Regions from separate parts of the Kistimonas ophiarachnellae genome, predicted to be linked through region 2. Evidence: predicted binding sites of a transcription regulator. Region 2 holds the regulator's gene; the other holds the start of a gene.
What was found. Region 2 encodes sigma-54, which starts transcription at its own class of promoters, with help from an activator protein. Its sites were predicted from a motif close to TGGCACNNNNNTTGCTNT; they were not measured.
Positions count from the first base shown of each region.

Region 1: AC27K1_RS11080 (amino acid ABC transporter substrate-binding protein) is a predicted target of sigma-54. The motif match lies at 4,020-4,037, and genes of this name have one in related genera.

Region 1 covers NZ_BAAJPA010000007.1:206,662-214,761, forward strand. Annotated here, with positions in the region: gene AC27K1_RS11060 (amino acid ABC transporter ATP-binding protein) at 1-289, opposite strand, end outside; gene AC27K1_RS11065 (amino acid ABC transporter permease) at 334-1,434, opposite strand; gene AC27K1_RS11070 (amino acid ABC transporter permease) at 1,437-2,621, opposite strand; gene AC27K1_RS11075 (hypothetical protein) at 2,673-2,882, shown strand; gene AC27K1_RS11080 (amino acid ABC transporter substrate-binding protein) at 2,917-3,969, opposite strand; gene AC27K1_RS11085 (amino acid ABC transporter substrate-binding protein) at 4,071-5,078, opposite strand; gene folM (dihydromonapterin reductase) at 5,264-6,028, shown strand; gene folE (GTP cyclohydrolase I FolE) at 6,025-6,576, shown strand; gene AC27K1_RS11100 (LTA synthase family protein) at 6,624-8,100, opposite strand, start outside.
Region 2 covers NZ_BAAJPA010000021.1:40,951-49,050, reverse strand. Annotated here, with positions in the region: gene lptC (LPS export ABC transporter periplasmic protein LptC) at 1-412, shown strand, start outside; gene lptA (lipopolysaccharide transport periplasmic protein LptA) at 399-908, shown strand; gene lptB (LPS export ABC transporter ATP-binding protein) at 993-1,718, shown strand; gene AC27K1_RS20015 (RNA polymerase factor sigma-54) at 1,880-3,379, shown strand; gene hpf (ribosome hibernation-promoting factor, HPF/YfiA family) at 3,555-3,863, shown strand; gene ptsN (PTS IIA-like nitrogen regulatory protein PtsN) at 3,891-4,343, shown strand; gene rapZ (RNase adapter RapZ) at 4,504-5,382, shown strand; gene AC27K1_RS19995 (HPr family phosphocarrier protein) at 5,379-5,648, shown strand; gene mgtE (magnesium transporter) at 5,775-7,133, shown strand; gene pmbA (metalloprotease PmbA) at 7,191-8,100, opposite strand, start outside.

The DNA of each region.
Region 1 (8,100 bases), on a different contig from region 2:
ACACCATCCCCACATCCTTGCGGATATGTTCAATATTCTTAAGGTCGTTGGTCAGTGGGACGCCGCCAACGGTGATATCTCCTTCCTGGTGCTCTTCCAGCCGGTTTATGCAGCGGATCATCGTCGATTTCCCTGAGCCGGATGGCCCACAGATAACAATCCGTTCTCCCCGTCGTACGGTCAGGTTGATATCTTTAAGCACATGGAAATCACCGTACCATTTGTTAACGTTATCCAGTTCGATGACAAGCTCAGACTTTGACTCAACCTGTGACCCTGTTGTATCCATTGAGACACCCCCACCCATTGTTATTCTGATTAAACCTGTGGCCGTCAGCTGTTCTTATGACCGGTATCCAGTTTTCGTTCCAGCGCCAGGCTGTAACGGGACATGCCAAAGCAGAAAGCCCAGAAAACAAAACCCGCAAACAGATAGCCCTCCGAGGCATACCCAAGCCATTCAGGGTCATTCAGCCCTGCCTGTACAATCGCCAGCAAATCAAACAGACCAATGATCAATACCAGGCTGGTGTCTTTAAATAGCGCAACAAAGGTATTCACGATGCCGGGGATACAAATCTTCAGCACCTGCGGCATAACCACCAATCCCATGCTTCGCCAGTAGCCAAGACCAATGGCGGCCGCCGCTTCATACTGCCCCCTGGGAATCGCCTGCATACCGCCACGGATCACTTCCGCCAGCAATGCCGCCTCAAACAGGATAATGCCAATCATGGCCCTGACCAGTTTGTTGAGATCAATGTCCTCGGGCACAAACAGCGGCAACATCACCGACGCCATAAAGAGGATGGTAATCAGGGGCACACCACGCCAGACTTCAATAAACACGACAGATAACGCACGAATCAACGGCATATTGCTGCGACGCCCGAGCGCCAGCAAGATCCCGGCAGGCAGCGCAAAGACCATGCCGACAAGCGCCAGCACCAGGGTCAGCATCAGGCCGCCCCAGTAATGGGTTTCTACAACGGTAAATCCGGGGCCACCATAGAGCAGCCACCATGAACTGATCGGAAACCCGGTAAGAAACCAGAGAGCGCCCCACTGCCGGGCCGGCATGCGATCCCATAGCACCCAGACGATCACAACGGCAAGCTGTACGAAAAACAGGTTGACCCGCCAGAGCTCGCTGTCAGGATAAAAACCATAGATAAACTGCTGCAGCCGTGAACCAATAAACACCCAGCAGGCGCCGCCGCTGTCACAGTCTGTACGGCTGTCACCCAGCCAGTCCGCACTAAGAACAGCCCATTGAACAAATGGCGCCAACGTGAACCAGAGAAACGCCAGTCCGGCCAACGTCAGCAATGTATTCACCGGCCCGTCAAAGAGATTTTCCCTCAACCAGCCGGGCACTCCCCTGCGGGCAACGGGTGCAGGCCGATCCGGCAATGATTTGTCATTCACCCTCATGCTTACTTCTCCACCAGCGCCATTTTCCGGTTGTAAAGGTTCATCAACAGCGAAACCAGCAGGCTCATGGTGAGATAGACGGCCATGGTCATACCGATGATTTCTATCGCCTGTCCGGTTTGATTCAACGTGGTTCCCATAAACACGCTGACCATGTCCGGGTACCCAATGGCGGTTGCCAGGGAAGAGTTCTTGATGAGGTTCATGTAATGGGTAGAGAGCGGTGGAATAATGACCCGCATCGCCTGGGGTATGATCACCAGCCGCAATGTGCGCCCCCGGGAGAGACCCAGGGCATGCGCGGCTTCCGTTTGCCCCTTGTTGACCGCTTCAATGCCGGAACGGACATTTTCTGCAATATACGACGCCGTATAAAAAACAAGCCCCAGCAACAATGCCGTCAATTCCGGTAATACGGTTATACCACCACGGAAGTTGAAGCCTTTCAGAACCGGATATTCCCAGACCACCATATTGTGACCAAACAGCATGGCCAGTGCCGGGAAAACCAACAGTATTCCGATTGACACCATGGCTACAGGCAATGTTCGCCCGGTCCGGCGTTGACGTTGCCGGTTCCAGAACACCAGCAGGATAATACTCACAACAGCCAGCAACAGGGCTACCCCCAACCAGGCAGCCCCCGACTGCAACAACGGCGCAGGCACATACAATCCGCGGACGTTGAGAAAAACACTTTCCCCCAGCGAAAGGCTTTGCCTGGGTGGCGGCAGGATTCGCAGTACCGCGAAATACCAGAACATAATCTGCAGCAGCACCGGAATATTACGAAATATTTCAATAAAAACGCCGCAGAGACGGGACACCAGCCAGTTACCCGACAATCGCCCGACACCAACAAGAAAACCCACGACAGTTGACAAAAGAATGCCAAGAATAGACACCAGAATGGTATTAAGCAGGCCAACAATAAATGTACGACCAAAACTATGGGATTCATCAAATTCAATCAGGGTTTGCGTAATCCCAAAACCTGCGGATTGATCCAGGAAATCAAAACCGGTTGTTATCCCACGTTTTTCAAGATTGGTTACGGTATTATCAACAATCACGATAACCAGGAAAGCAACGACAGCTGCAACAATCACCTGAAACAGCAAAGCGCGTTTATCGGGATCATTCCAGAAACGGGTTTTTACCTGACTGCGGGAAGCGTTTCCACCCATTCCAGCCCCTTCTTTTTATAACAGCAACCCATGTTAATCCGAACAGAGTTAATGCCAGAGATACAGAGTCCGGCCCGAAACCCCATGATTCTTTTTTATGCACGTGACCAGGAAAAGCTCAACAACAACGACGCCGTTGCTGCAGCCGGCGACGGTATCTTTCTGCAGCAGCGGCAGGGAGGCCGCGGTAGCGCCGCAGGGCCAGGAAGGCCCTTCGGCGCGAGCGAAAGAGAGATACCGTCGCCGGCTGCCTCCCGGTAACCAGCCCAGGGCATGCTCACCCGTCCATCATCCCTTACCGGAAAGGCGGCGCATAAAGAATCCCGCCCTGGTTCCATAGCGCATTAATGCCACGGGCCACTCTCAGGGGTGATTTATCGCCAACATTACGATCAAAAATCTCGCTGTAATTCCCGACCTGTTTGACGATCTGGTAAGCCCAGTCGTCAGATAACCCAAGTCCTTTGCCGGCGGGGCCATCGGAGCCCATAAACCGTGCAACAGCCGGATTACTGGACGTCTGCATTTTATCGACATTCATGGAATTGATACCGAGTTCCTCGGCATTGACCAGCGCGAAGAGGGTCCATTTCACGATATTGAGCCACTGATCGTCGCCCTGGCGTACCACGGGCCCCAATGGCTCCTTGGAAATGACTTCTGGCAGGACAACCGCATGATCCGGTTTTGCCAGGCGCAGACGCTGACCATAAAGGCCGGACTGGTCGGCGGTCAGTACATCACAGCGGCCGGACTCAAAACCTTTGACGGTCTGGTCAGCGGTGTCGTAGTTAACCGCCTGATATTCCATGCCGTGGTGACGGAAGTAATCTGCCAGGTTCAGCTCTGTCGTACTGCCGGAAAGTACACACACGGCCGCACCGTCGAGTTCACGGACACTTTTTACACTCAGGCTTTTGCTCACCATGAACCCCTGGCCATCATAGTAGGCAACACCGGCAAAATGCAGACCCAGCGTATTGTCACGGGTTTGGGTCCAGGTCGTGTTACGGGACAACACATCAATCTCACCGGACTGCAGCGCCGTGAAACGTTCCTTTGATGTCAGGGGGGTGTAACGTACCTTGCTCTTGTCGCCCAGTACGGCAGCCGCGATGGACTGACAGACTTCCACATCCAGGCCTGACCAGTTGCCTTTTTCATCCGGTGCCGAAAAACCGGGCAGACCGGTATTCACACCACACTGCAGGTAGCCGCGCTCTTTCACGCTCTCCAGTGTCGTGGCACCCATGGCCATGGAGGAAACAGCGCCCAGGGCAAGGGCCGCACCTGCCAGCCATGAACGACGGCGGCTCCTGACGGGTGAATGATCAGTGTTTGCTTTCATGTCCCATTCCTGTGGTTTTTCTTGTTTGTTGTTTTTTTCAGCAAGTCCGTAATGCAAGTTACAGGCCAGACATCATGTTGCGCAATGACCTTTCCGCTACCTTACCGGAACGGCGGCGCGTATAAAATCCCCCCATCCCGCCATAGCGCATTGAGGCTTCGATCCATCAACAGCGGTGAGAGAATACCCAGGTTTTGTTCAAATATTTCGCCATAGTTACCGACCTGCCCGATCACCTGCACTGTCCAGTCCTTCGGCAACCCCATGCTTTTTGCCGGTAACGGCATTTCAAGAAAACGTTCAACCGCCGGACCTCGCGGGGGCCGGGTGATGCTGTTGCGAGTCAGCCCTAACTCTTCACCATTAATCAGCGCCGCCAGTGTCCAGCGCACAATATTGAACCATTGGTCATCGCCCTGCCTGACCACCGGCCCCAAGGGTTCCTTGGAGATCATATCAGGCAGTACGATGGCATCCATGGGCTTTTCCAGTCTCAGGCGAAGGGCGTATAGCTGAGACTGGTCTGACGTCACCACATCACAACGCCCCTCCCTGAACGCGCGGGCAACGGCATCGTAGTTTTTCATAACGACAGGACGGTAAGACTGCCTGTGCTGCTTGAACCAGTCTGCCAGGTTGAGTTCCGTGGTAGTGCCGGCAATGACACAGATTGAGGCGTCATCGAGTTCAGTGACGCGACGAATGCGCTGCTTTTTCCAGACCAGGAAACCCTGCCCGTCGTGATAACTCACACCTGCAAAATCGAGTCCCAGCGACGTATCGCGGGACAGTGTCCAGGTGGTATTACGGGAAAGCAGGTCAATCGCACCGGTTTGTAATGCGGTAAAGCGCTCCTGCGGCTCCAGGGGAACAAAGCGAACGGCTTTGGCATCCCTGAAAACCGCTGCAGCGACAGCGCGACAAAAATCGATATCAAATCCCTGCCACTGGCCCTGGTCATTACGGGAGGAAAATCCCGGCAGGCCCGGATGGACACCACAGCGAAGAAAGCCTCGCTCCTTGACGGCGGCCAGTGTGCCAGCCCATGCAGTGTGCGGCGCAAAGGCCAAAAGAACCAGAATTGTGACGCGATACCAGAACGGTTTCATGACCGGTTATCTTTATTGTTATTTGATCCTGAACTGCAGCAACCATAGCGTTTATTGCTGCCATTAAGCAACGGACAACGGATGACTTCACCCGCATTTCCCACTGAAAGTGCCGGGATATAATCCCAAACAGCTGTGTTACACTCCGGTGCCAATGACAGCTAACAATAATGGCATGACACCCCATGGCGGAAACCTCCCGTTCCCCGATCCTGATCACCGGCGGCGCCCGACGCCTTGGCCTGTACAATGCACGGGCTCTCAAGCGGGACGGTTATCCCGTGATGATCACGTACCGGACGGAGAACAATGAACTGGAGGCATTGCAACGGGAAGGCATACACACTATAAAGGCGGACTTTTCCAGCAACGAAAATATTCTGGCGTTTATTACCCGGATGCAACAGGAAACTGACAGCCTGCGGGCCATCATCCACAATGCGTCAGAGTTTACACCCGACGCCGATACACCGTTGGATACTGAGACCCTGGCCGCCCTGTTCCAGGTGCATATGATGACACCCTGGCTGATCAACCGAGGCTTGCAGCCTTTGCTCGACAATGCCGATAACGGCATCGCTGACATCATCCACATGACGGATCACAATACCCGTCACGGAAGTGCGACACACGCCGCCTATTCAGCCACCAAGGCAGGTCTTGAGAACATGACAGCTTCCATGGCCCGCCTGTTTGCCCCGACGATCAAGGTCAATGCCATCGCCCCTTACCTGATCATCATGAACGACCAGGACCGGGAAGCAGAAAAGACCGGACGCCTGCAGACACCGCCGATGGGACTCGCCCCCGGTGAGCATGTCATCTATCAAACCATCCGTTTCCTGCTGGACAATCCTTATATCACCGGCGCAACCATCCCTGTTGACGGCGGCATGAGTCTCACTCAGCTCCCGCTTCCGGCAACCCACAACAACATGGATTCAGAATGATTGATAACCTGACCGAACACTATCGCAGCATCCTCCAGTCCCTGGGCGAAGACCTTGAGCGTGACGGCCTGCGCAATACCCCACAGCGCGCGGCAAAAGCCATGGCCTTCCTGACCCGGGGTTATCACCAGGACCTGCAGGAAATCGTCAATGGCGCGGTATTTGAGTCCCGCAATGATGAAATGGTGGTGGTGAAGGATATTGAACTTTACTCCCTGTGCGAACATCACCTGCTGCCATTCATCGGCAAATGCCATATTGCCTATCTGCCCAACGGCAAGGTGCTGGGGCTGTCAAAATTTGCCCGTATCGTGGATATGTTCGCCCGCCGGCTTCAGATCCAGGAAAACATGTCCCAGCAGATTGCCGAAGCGGTGATGGAAGTCACCAGTGCCCGCGGCGTGGCTGTTGTGATTGAAGCCAAGCACATGTGCATGATGATGCGCGGCGTAGAGAAGCAGAATTCATCCATGACGTCCTCCGTGATGCTGGGCGACTTCCGTACCCACCTCCCGACCCGGGAAGAGTTTCTCCGCCATATCAGCTGATCGACGACCAGGGTTACTGGCGGCTTTGTGCCAGTAACCTTTTTCTACTATTGACGAATCAACACGCCGGTCCCGGTGGTATTCTTCTGAAGCGCCCGGGTGGCAGTCTGAACATAGGCTTCCAACTGCTCCCGCATGTTTTCCGCTACGGTTTTATCGTCTATCACATCAGCCTCCGGGTGTTTGCCAAAGTGATATCGGTATAAACGGCTGCCAAACCCTGGCGTCAACACCAGTGCCAGGTCACCTTCAATGATCGCCGCCATCTGACTACCGCCCGAGGGTTTGATGATGCCAAACCCCGGCGCAGACGGGGGCAGACTTAACAAATCACGCCCCCAGCATTGATGCTGCTGTTTCCCACCTAAACGCCCCATGATGGTTGGCACAACATCAACCTGGGTACCCACCGTTGCCCGTTCACGACCAAACTGTGCCTGTATGCCCGGCGCAATCATCAACAGGGGTACATGGAAGCGTAACAAATCAATATCGGTCAGCTGCAAAGGGGATGAAAACCCATGGTCTCCAACAATGACAAACAATGTCTGGCTAAACCAGGGATAGGCTCGCGCATGCCGGAAAAACCGTCCCAGCGCCCAGTCCGCATAACGCATGGCTGTCAGGTGTTCATTCATCTCACCCTGTCCGGTTACGGGCGAAACGGGAAGCGGATCGGGTAGTGCATAGGGGGTATGATTCGACAACGTCTGTACGAGGGCATAGAAAGGCCTGTCTTCAGGCATGTCTGCCAATTCGGCAAGGGCACGATCAAAGACATCCTGGTCTGAAACTCCCCAGGTATCGTCAATAAACACGGGATCAATAAAATCGTCTCGCCCAATAAAGGTCGTCATACCCTGACTGCGAAAAAAACCAAACTGGTTATCCCAGGCAAAATCGCCGTTATAAACATACACGTCACGGTAGCCGCGATCGGATAAAAGCCTTGGCAGACCCGAAAACCGGTGTGCGCCTTCAGGCTGCTGCATCAGGTATTCATAACCCGGAAGATTGGGAAAACATCCCATGGTCGCGAACATGCCCTGATGGGTATGTGTGCCATTCGAGAAAAACCGTGAAAATAACACCCCCTCTTCCGCTAACGCATCAAAATTGGGCGTAACATCACCAGCGCCTCCCAGCGCTCCCACAAAACGCCCGGCAAAGCTTTCCATGAGAATAATGACCACATGACGAATGTCAGGCACCACACCCGTCGCCAATGGATAGGTTATTCGCCGGATGACCGCAGCCTCTGTATCGATCAACTGATCACGCTTCGTCAATAGCATCTGCCGCGTCTGCGCTATCGCCTCAGACTCCGGCATCAAATCAATCCAGGCATATTCGCCAGAATGACTGAAATGCTGGATGGCGGCCTGGGTCAGTGTGAAGACACCATTGAGCGCCAGCTGGTTGGCAAACAGTGACTGTCCCTGGAACGCATCCCCCCATCGCAAAGGCGGCCCACTGCGAAAGGTTCCCCTTGCCAGCGCCAGGTCCATCAACAATACACAGGCA
Region 2 (8,100 bases):
CCGCGAATTCGATGAGAAAGGACAGCTGAAATCAGACCTCACTGCTGACAGCATCAGCCACTATCCTCACAATGAAATCACACTGCTGGCCAGCCCGGATCTCTGGAGTCACAGCGAAAACGCTGCACCCTGGCATACTGTCGCGGACACCGGCCGCATTCTCCCCGACGGAGAAACCGTAGAACTGAAGAAGAATGTTGTCATGACCCAGATGGAGGGTGACACCCAAAAGCTGCGCATGGACACAGACTTTCTGACCATATACTCTGGTCAGAATTTTGCCGATACCAACCGGCCTGTCACCATCATCAGCCCCAGCGGGGTGATGAAAGCCAATGGTATGAAAGCGTTTTATAAACGGGATTTTATCCAGTTGAAGTCCAGGGTCAGGGGCGTACATGAATCACGCTAAACTCACACTTTCACTTGTTACCGCCATGGCACTGTTTGGTGCAACTTCTGCACAGGCCTTGCCCGGCGATCGGGAAAAACCGATCCATATCTCTTCGGACTCCGCCGACATAGACGACAAACAAGGCATTTCCATCTACCGTGGCAATGTCATCATGACCCAGGGCACCACCAAACTGACCGGGGACATTGTCACCATCTATTCAAAGGATCGCCAGATTCAGAAAGTCGTCTCTGAAGGCAAGAAGAAAAAGGCCTACTTTGAAGAAGAACAAGACAGTGAGAAAGGCCTCCTCAAAGCCTGGGGCAAGACCATCAAGTATTACCTGGATCATGAAAAGGTCGAGCTGATCAAGCAGGCCCGTCTTGAGCAAAAAGGCGACACCTTTACCGGTGACATGATCGAGTACGACAAACAGGCCCAGGTCGTCAACGCAAAGGCAGATGGCGCCAACCAGGGCAAACGGGTCGAGATGGTCATCCAGCCTCGCCAGTAAACCGACCCTTTCCAGGGATGGCCGCTTCATATTGCGGCCATCACCGTTCCAACGAGTTTCGATGTACAGCGGTTAAACGACAGCATGTCTCAGCTTAAAGCCTGCAACCTCAGAAAACAGTACGGTGGCCGCCAGGTCGTCAGGGATGTCTCTGTCAGCATTGAGAGTGGGCAGATTGTCGGACTGCTCGGCCCCAACGGCGCCGGCAAAACGACCTGTTTTTATATGATTGTCGGACTGGTACACGCCGATGGCGGCCAGATCCGGATTGATAACCAGGACATCACTCCCCTGCCCATGCACGGCCGCGCCCGCGCGGGCATTGGATATCTGCCACAGGAAGCCTCCATTTTCCGCAAACTCAGCGTAGCGGATAACCTGATGGCTATCCTTGAAACCCGCAAGGACCTGACCAAGGCGCAGCGTGTGGAGAAGCAGGAACAGTTGCTGGCAGAGTTCAACATCCAGCATATCCGCGACAGTGCCGGCATGAGCCTGTCCGGTGGTGAGCGACGCCGGGTTGAAATTGCCCGTTCGCTGGCAACCGAGCCCTCCTTCATCCTGCTGGATGAACCCTTCGCCGGCGTTGACCCTATCTCGGTCAATGATATCAAGCAGATTATCCAGCACCTGAAGAATCGCGGCATCGGCGTCCTGATCACCGATCACAACGTACGCGAAACGCTGGATATTTGTGAACACGCCTATATTGTCAGCGAAGGTCACATTATCGCCGAGGGCGACAGTCACACCATCATGGCCAACCAGAAGGTTCGCGACGTCTATCTCGGAGAACACTTCCGTATCTGATGCAAAATCCGATCCAGCCATGTACTATACCGTCGCGAAAGCGATAACTGTCGCAACAGACTGAATAGCCGCAGGTGCAAACAGGCACCTGGCAAGCTCTCAGGGATGAGCAAGAACGACAACCGTGAATCAGATGTAGTGCAACCAGGACCGGTAGAGTCATGAAGCCATCACTGGAACTCAAGATTGGCCAGCAACTGACCATGACCCCTCAACTGCAGCAGGCTATCAGGCTGCTGCAGTTGTCAACGTTGGATCTGCAACAGGAGATCCAGCAGGCCATTGAGAGCAATCCGCTGCTTGAACAGGAGGAAAACACGCCTGAAAACAGTTCAGCCGATGACGCAGCAACGCAGGACAGCGATGCCGGCAGTGAAACCGGCCTGACTGACTTTGCAGCGGGCGAAAAAACAGAAAAATCCTCAGAAGAATCGGAATCCCAGGAAGAGTGGAGCGATCAGATTCCTACGGAACTACCCGTGGACAGCGGCTGGGACGACATCTACCAATCCTCATCCAGCTCCCAGAGCGAACGCTCTGACGACGACTTTACCAGCCGCAGCAGCGCCCCCGATTCCCTGCAGGATCATCTTGAGTGGCAACTCAACCTGACCCCGATGAGTGACACCGATCGCCTGATCGGTATGGCGATTATCGATGCAATAAACGACGACGGTTATCTGACCTGCTCTCTGGAAGACATCCTTGAGGGCATGGATCCGACACTGGAACTCGAACTTGATGAGGTCGAGGTCATGTTACGTCGTATCCAGCAGTTTGACCCGATCGGCGTAGCCTGCAGGGATCTACGCGAATGCCTTCTGATACAGCTAAACGGTCCTGACGTTCTGGAAGAACCCGCGCTACTTGCCGCCAAGCAGGTCGTTGATCAGCACCTGGATCGTCTGGGCAGCCGTGATTACACCACTATCATGCGCAAGGCAAAGCTCAAGGAGCCCGAGCTGAAAGCCGCCATTGAACTGATCCAAACCCTGAACCCGAAGCCCGGCAGCAGCCTTGAAACCGGTGAAGCAGAATATGTCATTCCAGACGTACTGGTCAGCAAGAAGCAGGGCGAGTGGGTTGTTGAACTGAATCCTGATGCGTCGCCACGTCTGCGCATCAATACCGGCTACTCCTCGCTGATCCGCCGGGCGGATAACAGCAGCGACAATACCTACCTGAAAAACCAGCTTCAGGAAGCCCGCTGGTTTATCAAAAGTCTGCAAAGCCGCAGCGAAACCCTGCTCAAGGTCGCCACCCGCATCGTCGACTACCAACGCGGGTTCTTCGACTATGGCGAGGAAGCCATGAAACCCCTGGTGCTGCACGATATTGCTGAAAGCGTGGAGATGCACGAATCCACCATCTCCCGTGTTACCACCCAGAAATACATGCATACGCCCCGGGGCATTTTTGAATTGAAATATTTCTTCTCCAGCCATGTCAGCACGGCATCCGGGGGAGAATGTTCTTCCACCGCCATTCGGGCGCTGATCAGGAAACTGGTCTCCCAGGAGAACCCGAGAAAGCCCCTGAGCGATAACAAGATCGCCGCATTGCTGGCGGAACAGGGCATTCAGGTCGCACGGCGAACCATTGCCAAGTACCGGGAATCCATCCTGATTCCGCCATCTAACGAACGAAAACGGCTGGTGTAGTCTACGCTGTGCCTAACAACCGGTTAGGGCACGTACAAACATACGCGCATTCCGGTAAATAGGTCGCAAAAACCCAAGACGACCGCCCCTGAGCAATGGTACACTAGAGCCGTCAGCCCGGTTCGTACGGAGTGCAAACCGGATGTGAGCGAACCTGTGATCAGGAGAGTAACGCATGCAAGTTAACATCAGCGGACATCATGTCGAAGTTACCGAGTCTCTCCGCGAGTATGTTACCAAAAAACTAAACAAGCTCGCTGAACACTGCGATAGCATAACCAATATCCAGGTTACGCTGAGCGTGGAAAAAGTCAGACAGCTTGCAGAAGCGACGCTCCACATACGCGGTGCGGATATCGCAGCGTCCGCCGAGCATGAAGATATGTATGCTGCCATTGATCTTCTGGCCGACAAACTTGATCGCCAGATCCTCAAACACAAAGAGAAAAACCTCGATCGTATGCAGGGAGCCGGCTCGCATTGAGCACCCCTCGCTACTCCCAGCATTCCAATGAGCATTCGTAAGATTCTATTGCCCGAGCACGCCCTCTGTGGCGTGCAGGGTGGCAGCAAAAAGCGCACCCTCGAATATATCGCCAACCTGATCGGACAGCATGATCCCGTCATCGACGCCAAGGATCTGTTCAACTGTCTTGTCACCCGCGAAAAACTCGGCAGCACCGGTTTAGGTAACGGCGTCGCCATACCCCATTGCCGCCTGGCCTCCTGCAAAAAACCGGCAGCCATATTTCTCCAGCTGGCAGAACCAATCGACTTTGATGCTATTGATCGCCACCCCGTTGATCTCATCTTCGCGCTGGTCGTACCAGACAACAGCATCAACGAACATCTGGAACTGCTGAAAAAACTGGCTGAAAAATTCAGCAACCCGGGACTTTGCGAGGCTCTGCGAAAAGCCGAAAGCAGCGAAATGCTGTACCAGCTGATCACCTGCGAGGAATAACGTCCCTCCCAGAAACGCCAACCTTACATAAACGATAAACCATTGTCGTTTGACCTCTTTCTCTTGTTTTCATTTTTTCCTATGCTTGAACTGATCAGGGAGCCTGCCGCTACGGCTGACGGGTTCCCTGCTGGCAGCAACAAATACGGGATAATTAACAATGTCCACTGTCCCCCGGCTGATCGTCATCAGCGGTCGATCAGGTTCAGGCAAGAGTGCCGCGCTGCATGCGTTGGAAGATCAGGGCTTTTACTGCGTGGACAACCTGCCCGCCGACCTGCTGCCAGGCCTGATAGACAGTCTGCGCAATAACCCGAGTGAACAGTCACCCCGCATTGCCCTGAGTATTGATGCACGCAATATCCCCGGCGCACTCAGTCATTTCTCATCGATTTACCGCGAAATCACTGAAACACAGGGTATTGAATGTGACATCATCTTTCTGGATGCTGACGATACCACCCTGCTGAAGCGGTATAGCTCAACCCGCAGGCGCCACCCCCTGAGTAACGAGCAGTATTCCCTGGAAGAGGCGATCAAGCGAGAGACCGACATACTGGAACCCATCTCTCTGTTAGCCGACCTGCGGATAGACACCAGCACCCTGTCACTGCATGACCTGCGCAGCACCATCCGCCAGCGGGTTCTGGGAAAACAGGAGCACGGACTGTCACTGCAACTGCAATCCTTTGGTTTCAAGCATGGCATTCCCACCGATGCCGATTATGTCTTTGATGTCCGCTGCCTGCCGAACCCTTACTGGGATGAATCGTTACGCGCATTTACCGGCAAGGATCAGCCCGTTATCGATTTCCTCAAAGGTCAACCGCCCGTAGAACGGATGATCAATGATATCTACACCTTTATTGAACACTGGCTCCCGGACTTTGAAGCCGGCAATCGCAGCTATATGACCATCGCCATTGGTTGCACAGGCGGCCAGCATCGTTCAGTCTTTGTCTGTGAAGCACTCGCGCAACGGTTTCAACAGGCTCACAATAACACGCAGGTTCGGCACAGAGAGATTCAGGCACAATGATCCGTGAGACCATTACGATAAAAAACAAACTGGGCCTGCACGCGAGGGCCGCCGCAAAATTTGTCACGACCAGCTCCGCCTTTGCCAGCCGCATTGACGTGGGACGTGATCAAAATATGGTGGACGGTAAAAGCATCATGTCTGTGATGATGCTGGCTGCCAGCCAGGGCACCGAACTGACCGTCGAGATCGAAGGCCATGATGAAGCCAGGGCGCTTCAGGCCATTCAAGCCCTGATTGATGATTTTTTCGGTGAGGGAGAATAATCTCCCGCACTTGCCCCCGGATATTTATTACAACCCGCTGCATTCTCCGCTTGCCCCACCGTTGACAGACTGACTATTCTTCAAACATATAACCACTGTCTACTATATCCGCAGTCAAGGACAGGCATGACACAGCAACACTCCCTGGCGCTTTCAGACAACCAGCTGGACATCCTCAACAAGGCACTGGAGGAAGGCATTTCCACGCAGGTCAAACAGATGCTGAACAGCCTGTCGCCTGCCGATGCTGCGCACCTGCTGGCTTCAGCGCCACCCCGACAGCGCAGCCTGCTGTGGAAACTCATTGACGTTGAACACGAAGGTGATGTCCTCAACGAAATGAGTGATGATGTCAGGCAGTTCTTTATTGACCGCATGAATGTGGCGGAACTGATCGGCATCCTGGAAGGACAGGATATCGACGACATCGCCGACCTGCTGCAACAACTGCCCCAGACCATCACCCACCAGGTGCTGTCGTCAATGAGTCAGCAGGATCGCCAGCGGATTGAGGCCGTCCTGTCATGGCCTGAAGACACTGCCGGCGGCCTGATGAATACCGACACCACCACGGTCAGGCCGGATATCACCATTGATGTCGCACTACGCTATCTGCGTCGTCATGAATCCCTGCCGGAACCCTTCGATGGTTTGCTGGTTGTCAGCCGGGATGACACGTTAATCGGCACCTTGCCCACGACCCGACTACTGACTGAGGATGGCAACAAAACCATCAGTGAGGTCATGGAAACGGAATTCATTGCTATCCCCGCCGACATGCAGGACAGCCAGGTGGCCCAGCTGTTCGAACGGGAGGACCTCATTTCCGCGCCGGTGATTAACGAAAACCATCGCCTGATTGGCCGTGTCACTGTTGATGATGTTGTTGACGTTATTCGGGAAGAAGCGGATCACTCAGTGATGAGCCGGGCCGGTCTTGATGAAGACGAGGACACCTTTGCACCGACATTCAAGACCGCACGCCGTCGGGCAACCTGGCTGGGCATCAACCTGATGACCGCCTTTATTTCCGCCAGCGTGATCGGGCTGTTTCAAGATACAATCGACAAGGTGGTTGCCCTGGCGGTTCTAATGCCTATTGTCGCCAGCATGGGTGGCATTGCCGGCAGCCAGACACTGACCCTGATTATTCGTGCCATGGCACTGGGCCAGATCGGACGTTCCAACACCCGCTGGCTGGTGACCCGGGAATTTATCGTCGGTCTGTCCAATGGCGTGATCTGGGCCAGTGTCGTTGCCACTGCCGCCATGCTGTGGTTTGACGATTCGGTAATTGCCCTCGTGATTGCGCTGGCCATGGTGATTAACCTGACGGTTGCCGTTGTGGTCGGCGCGATACTGCCAATGATATTGAAGGCCTTGAAGATTGACCCTGCTCTGGCCGGTTCCGTGGTGTTAACCACCATCACCGATGTCACCGGTTTTATGTCCTTTCTGGGACTGGCCACACTGTTCTATTCATAATCTTCAGCCATAAAAAAACACCGGATAACCGGTGTTTTTTTATGGGGCTATGACGGGTTAATTTCCCGCAATCGTCAAGCCATCAATCAGCAGTGAACCCGTCTGGATATTGCCACGACGATCCACATCGTTACCTACCGCCTGCAATTGCATAAACATGTCTTTGAGATTTCCGGCAATGGTAATTTCTGACACCGGATACTGGATCTCGCCATTCTCCACCCAGAAACCAGCCGCGCCGCGGGAATAATCCCCCGTCACGATATTCACGCCATGACCAATCAGCTCTGTAAGCAGCAGGCCAGTGCCCATTTGTTTCAGCAACGATTCCTGATCACCGGCATTACTGTCTACAAACAGGTTACGTGCACCACCCGCATTGGCAGTACTTGGCATACCCAGCTTACGGCCAGAATAAGTGCTCAACAGGTAGTTAGCCAGTACACCGTCCTTGATGAAATCCTTAGCGTACGTTTGAAGACCATCACCATCGAACGCGCCTGAACCCATTCCGCCTTTTAACAGGGGCTGCTCATGAATATGCACCCATTCAGGGAATATCTGCTTGCCGAGATGGTCTAACAGGAAAGAAGACTGCCGGTACAGGTTACCACCACTGATGCCCGCCATCAGGTTCCCGATCACACCACCAGCCAGCTCGGCACTGAACAGCACAGGCACTTTACAGGTTTTCAGTTTCTGGCCACCCAGACGACGAATCGTGCGCTCTGCTGCAGTACGCCCCACATCCACCATCCGGTCCAGCAGGTTGCCGTCACGGGCCACGGTGTACCAGTAATCACGCTGCATGTCGTCGCCTTTCTGGGCGATCACCACACAACTGACACTGTGCCGGCTGGACGCCTGCGCACCAATGAAACCATGACTGTTACCGTAGACACGGCAGCCTTGGTGGGTATTCACGGTCGCACCGTCTGAATTCGTAATCAGCGGACTGGTTTCGCGA